DNA from 2 places in the Streptomyces chartreusis genome. Region 1 is predicted to be linked to the other one. Evidence: riboswitches for the same ligand, from Rfam matches in the RefSeq annotation. Region 1 holds a riboswitch; the other holds the start of a gene.
What was found. Region 1 has a riboswitch for cyclic di-AMP ahead of CP983_RS37230 (C40 family peptidase). Riboswitches for the same ligand answer to the same signal wherever they lie in the genome.
Positions count from the first base shown of each region.

Region 2: it holds a riboswitch for cyclic di-AMP, as region 1 does, so the genes downstream of both, CP983_RS06365 (LysM peptidoglycan-binding domain-containing M23 family metallopeptidase) here and CP983_RS37230 (C40 family peptidase) in region 1, are expected to answer to the same signal.

Region 1 covers NZ_CP023689.1:8,400,015-8,403,000, reverse strand. Annotated here, with positions in the region: gene CP983_RS37240 (ATP-dependent Clp protease proteolytic subunit) at 1-462, shown strand, start outside; gene CP983_RS37235 (hypothetical protein) at 470-778, shown strand; cyclic di-AMP (ydaO/yuaA leader) riboswitch at 1,198-1,330, shown strand; gene CP983_RS37230 (C40 family peptidase) at 1,334-1,807, shown strand; gene CP983_RS37225 (LysE family translocator) at 1,861-2,475, opposite strand; gene CP983_RS37220 (LysR family transcriptional regulator) at 2,584-2,986, shown strand, end outside.
Region 2 covers NZ_CP023689.1:1,534,829-1,537,814, reverse strand. Annotated here, with positions in the region: gene CP983_RS06370 (alpha-galactosidase) at 1-1,358, shown strand, start outside; cyclic di-AMP (ydaO/yuaA leader) riboswitch at 1,658-1,823, shown strand; gene CP983_RS06365 (LysM peptidoglycan-binding domain-containing M23 family metallopeptidase) at 1,828-2,757, shown strand.

The sequences.
Region 1 (2,986 bases):
CACAAGGACCCCGACCAGGACATCTCGCTCTACATCAATTCACCGGGCGGCTCGTTCAGCGCCATGTCGGCGATCTACGACACGATGCAGTTCGTCTCCTGCGACGTGGAGACGATCTGCCTGGGCCAGGCCGGGTCGAGCGGCGCCGTACTGCTCGCGGCGGGCACACCGGGCAAGCGGTTCGCGCTGCCGGGGGCGCGGGTGGTGATCCATCAGCCGGCGCTGACCGAGCCGGTCGAGGGGCAGGCCAGCGATCTGGCGATCCAGGCCGCCGAGCTGACGCGGGTGCGGGCCCGGCTGGAGGAGATGCTCGCCCGGCACACCGGACGCACCCGCGAGCAGGTGGCCGAGGACATCGAACGGGACAAGATCCTCACCGCCCAAGAGGCGCTGGAGTACGGACTGGTGGACCGGATCATCCCCAGCCGCAAGGAGACGCTCGCTCCGCCCACGGGGCGGTGACCGGCCGGTGCTGCCACCCGAATTGCCGCCGCTGCCCGCGTTGACGCGGGCGGAGGGCGAGTTGATCGACCGTTATCTGGACGTCGTGGACCTGCTCGGCCGGATCAACCCTGCGCACCACGGCGACACCTATCGCGGGCTGCGGGCCGCCCAGGCGCTCGTGAGCAGGGCGACCGAGCTGCGGGACGCGCTGGCGCTGATGCACCAGCGCGGTGAGACGGAGCTGCACGCTCCCACGCTGGCGCGTGCGTTGCGCGTGCTGGACGGCGAGCGCCGCACGGCTCGCGTCACGGTGCCCCCGCGCTCCGACAGTTGACGACCCCTACAGCCGGATTCCGGGCGCCCCGGCCCACTGCCGAGGCGTCCGGAACGGAGTTGAAACGGACCGAACGGCGTACCCCCTTTCGGCGTAGTCGGCCCTCCTTCCGTGCGGCCGTCAGGGTTGCGCAACAGGCATGACCGGCAGACGGAATCACGCGCTCCGCCCCTGGTCCGGGACTCCTCGGGTGCCTGGACACTCACCCGAACGGGGGGTCACCCACCCGAACGGGTGAGTGGTGAGTAACACCACAAACCCCCGATTCCGTTGGGTATTTCGCTCATCCGTGCGTCAAGATCCCTGTCTGACGACAAGCCCCCGCCACAGCGGCGGGGCGGTCCGGGCGGACGCCGAGTCCTGCCGCCGCCCGGATGACCGGTCGACAGGAGTGGATCGGCAGGAGTGGAGGACCCGAGCAAGACGGGTCGCCGGAGCGGACGTTCGTTCGATCCGAGCAACCCTTGGGGTGAAGCCGCGGCAACGCGGCCGGGCAACTTCGCCAGCCCGAATCCGACAGGTCATCCTTCTCAGGCGGCTGACGAAGGGTTGCGCATGACTGCGCTCAATCGTGTCCCGTCGCTCATGGTCCGGGCCGGTACGGCTTCGGCTCTCACCATCGCCGCAGTGGGCGGCTCGATAGTGGCACCCGGCTTCACGTCCGAGGCCGAGGCAGCCACGCCGGCGTCGAAGGCACTTCAGGTCGCGGCCTCCAAGAAGGGCTCCCCGTACCGGTGGGGCGCCACGGGCCCGAACCGGTTCGACTGCTCGGGGCTCACGCTGTATTCGTTCAAGAAGGCGGGCAAGAAGCTGCCCCGCACGGCTGCCCAGCAGTACAACAAGACCCGCCACATCTCGGCCAAGAACCGCAAGGCCGGGGACCTGGTGTTCTTCCACTCGGGGTCGTACGTCTACCACGTCGGCATCTACGCCGGGAAGGGAAAGATCTGGCACTCCCCGAAGACCGGGGACGTGGTCAAGCTTCAGAAGATCTGGACCAGGAGCGTCTGGTACGGCCGGGTCAAGTGACCTGCCCGGGGGCGGTGGCGGCACCCTGACGCGCCGTCACCGCCCTCGGGGCCTCACAGGGCGAGCAGCGGCCCCGCGAGCAGGGCCGCGCCGAAGGCCGTCAGTGCGGCGCCGGTGGCGACCGTGACCGCACGTGCGGCGCGCGGCCGGCGCAGCCATCTGCCGAGCCGGTCCACCAGCAGGGCGACCACCTGGAACCACACCAGGGCGATGGCCAGCACGATCATGGCCAGCAGCAGTGTCCGGGGCAGGGCCGGAGCGCCCGCGGGCACGAACTGCGGCAGCACGCTGAGGAACGTGAGGGACGCCTTCGGGTTGAGGGCGTTGGTCACGAAGCCCTGTCGCAGTGGCCGCGCGGTGGACTCCTCGCGCGTGTCAACGACTTCGGTGGGCCGCTGCCGCAGGGTCTGCACGCCCAGGTACAGCACATAGACGCCGCCGACCAGCTGGAGCGCGCGGAACAGCGCCGGTACGGCGGCCAGGACCGCCGCCACGCCGACGACCGCCATCGTCACGTGCACCAGCAGCCCCGCGCCGATCCCGAGCGCACAGGCGATGCCGGCCCGGCGGGAGACGAGGGCGTTGCGTACGACGACGGTGAAGTCGGCCCCGGGCATGGCGACCAGGCCGGCGGAGACACCGGTGAAGGCGATGAGCTGAGCGTCCATGGACCCCAGCGTGCCGCCCGCAAGCCTTCAGTAGGTATTTCGAATATTCTGGCAATCCCTAAAGCACTTCTTAAGGCAGATGCGTGACCGACGCGGAGGGAGGGCCGCATGTACGACCCGGTCCGGCTCGCCGCCCTGGTGGCGGTCGCGGAGGCCGGCTCGATCACCCGCGCCGCCGAACGGCTGGGGTACACCACGCCCGCGCTCTCCCAGCAGCTGGCCAAGCTGGAGCGCGAGGCGGGCACGGCCCTTCTGGTACGGCATCACAGGGGCACGCGGCTGACGGGTGCGGGTGAGCTGCTGGTGGCCCGGGCGCGGCGGGTGCTCGACGAGCTGGACCGGGCCCGGCACGAGCTGGCCCGGCTGACCGGCCTGTCCGGCGGCACGCTGCGGCTCGGCACCTTCCAGACGGCCGGCATCCATCTGCTGCCGCCGGCCCTGAGCGCCTTCCGCCGGGCGCATCCGGACGTGGAGCTGACGGTCGCCGACTACGAACCGTCGGCCGGTGTCG
Region 2 (2,986 bases), 6.9 Mb from region 1:
TCGCCGGCGGCGCCGGGTACGACGACTCGGGCCTGCTGCGGCTGACCGCGGGGGAGACCTTCACCACGCCCGTCTTCGCCGGCCTCTGGAGCGACGGCGGCTTCGGCGGGGCGAGCCGCGCCTGGCACGCGTACCAGCGCGCGTATGTGATCCCGGACGCCGATCAGGACCGGCCGGTGCTGTTCAACTCCTGGGAAGCGACCGAGTTCGACATCTCCGAGGAGCAGCAGAGCCTCCTCGCGCGGCGGGCCGCGGCCATCGGCGTCGAGCTGTTCGTGGTCGACGACGGCTGGTTCGGGACGCGCACCAGCGACCGCGCCGGGCTCGGCGACTGGACGCCCAACCCCGACCGCTTCCCCTCCGGCCTCAAGCCGCTCGCCGAGTACGTGCACGCGCTCGGCATGCAGTTCGGCATCTGGGTCGAGCCGGAAATGGTCAATCCTGACAGTGAGCTGTATCGCGCACATCCTGATTGGATTCAGTATCAATCGGGACGAAAGCGGACGGAATTTCGCAATCAGCTGGTGCTGAACCTCGCCCGCGACGACGTCCGGGAGTACCTCTGGGAGCGGCTCGACGGGCTGCTCTCCAGCGCTCCGATCGACTATGTGAAGTGGGACTTCAACCGCTGCTTCAGCGACGCCGGCTGGCCCGGTGAGGCGTATCCGCAGCGCCTGTGGGTCGACCATGTGCGTGCCCTGTACGACCTGCTGGACCGGCTGCGCGCCGCTCACCCCGGCGTCGCCTTCGAGTCCTGCTCGGGCGGCGGCGGGCGCATCGACCTCGGCGTGCTCGGCCGTACGGACCAGGTGTGGACCTCGGACAACACCGACCCGCTCGACCGGCTCGCCATCCAGCACGGCTTCAGCCAGATCCACCCGGCCCGGGCCATGGCCGCCTGGGTCACCGACAGCCCGAACGCCATGCTCAACCACCGTGCCAGCTCGCTGCGCTTCCGCTTCGTGAGCGCGATGGCCGGGGTGCTCGGGGTCGGCGGCGACCTCGCGCGGTGGACCGAGGAGGAGCTCGCCGAGGCCGGGGAGTGGGTGACGCTCTACAAGGAGATCCGGCCCCTGGTGCAGCGCGGCGACCTGTACCGGTTGCGGCCTCCGCGGGGCGGGCTGAGCGCGGTGCAGTACGTGCTCGGGGGCGAAACGGTCGTTCTGGCCTGGCTCCAGGCGCAGAGCTACGGCGAGCCTCTTCCGGCGCTCCGGCTGCGGGGTCTGGATCCGACAGCTGCGTATCAATGCCTTGAAACGGGCGAAATTCACCGAGGGGCCGTATTGGTGCATCACGGACTGCGGGCCGGCTTGAAGGGTGACCTCGATGCGGCAGTTATTCGCCTCCGTCGCATCTAGGTGATCTGTCCGAATTGGCGTCTTCATTCCAACTCGCTCTGCAATAAAGAAAGCTGGAGCAGTGTCACGTGAGGAGCGTCATAGCCGTGACGGTGCGTCGCCCGTCATGTCCACGTAATTCATAGGCTTTTCAAGGGGCTTTGAGTCGGACGACAGTCCCATATTTCACGCACGGTGACGGCTAATTCCCACAAGGGATCAACAGGAACGCATTCGGACGGAACCTCTCACTTGTTCCCATGCGTCTTCCTCGCTTACGTTCGCCACCAATCCGGACGGACGCCCAATCCTGCCGCCGCTCGGATTCCGCGCAAACTCACCCGTGCACGGCAGGAGCGGGGGACCCACAGGTACAACCGCCTGTTCCGGTCTCCGGAACGGCTAGGGGTCAAGTCGCGCCACGGCGCGGCCGGGCATCTCCAGCCCGCACCCGACAGCTCACCTCGCAGGCGCCGGAGAGGAATTCGTCATGCCCGCGAAGGGTAAGCATCGCCGTCCGAAGTCCCTGCGCTTCACCCGCTCCATCGCCGTCGCCGGAACCGGTGGCGCCGCTCTCGCTCTTCCCCTCATGGGAGCCACCGGCGCCCACGCCGCTCCCTCGCAGTCCGTTTCGGAAAAGGCCGTTCAGTCCCTTCCGATCGCCGGCCAGAAGGCCGCCGACAAGAAGGCCGCCCAGAAGAAGGCGGACGTGCGGACCTATTCGGTGAAGGTCGGCGATTACCTTTCGAAGATCGCCGACGAGCAGAACGTCAGCGGTGGCTGGAAGAAGCTCTACGCCGACAACCGTGAGGCCGTCGGCTCCGACCCGTCGCTGATCCACCCGGGTCTCAAGCTCGCCGTCGGCGGCAAGAAGGCCGCGACGACCGCCCCCAAGTCGTCGCCCTCCAAGCCCTCTTCGGCGTCCAAGTCGTCCGCGAAGGACTCGTCCGCCGCGAAGCCCGCCGCGCCGAAGAAGGCGACCGCGGCCGCCGAGACCACCAGCACCGTCAACGGCTTCTCCGCCCCGCTGTCCGGCGCCTCCCTCGGCACCGGCTACAAGGTCGCGGGCAGCATGTGGTCCAGCGGCTACCACACCGGCGTCGACTTCGCCGCCGCCACCGGCACCCCGCTGAAGGCGGTCGGCGCGGGCACCGTCGTCTCGGCCGGCTGGGGCGGCGCGTACGGCAACCAGGTCGTCATCCAGCTCGCCGACGGTTACTACGCCCAGTACGCCCACCTGTCCTCGCTCTCGGTCTCCAGCGGCCAGACCGTGACCGCGGGCCAGCAGATCGGCCTCTCCGGCGCGACCGGCAACGTCACCGGCCCGCACCTGCACTTCGAGATCCGCACCACGCCGGACTACGGCTCGGACGTGGACCCGGTCGCCTACCTGCGCGCCAAGGGTGTCGCCATCGGCTGACGCGGCGCCACGCCAGAACCACCTGCCTGACACACGGCCGAAGGCCGGACCCCGATCCCCGGGTCCGGCCTTCGGTATGTTGCGCCCACAACACCCCTGTTCAAAGGGTTATTCCACGTTTGGTGAACACTTTAGGAGTGGCTTATCTCACCGATCGTCAACCCTTTCCTACGGTCGCGTAGGTCACATTCGAAGGTGAATCATGGGCCGATGTGGCAGACGATTCGAA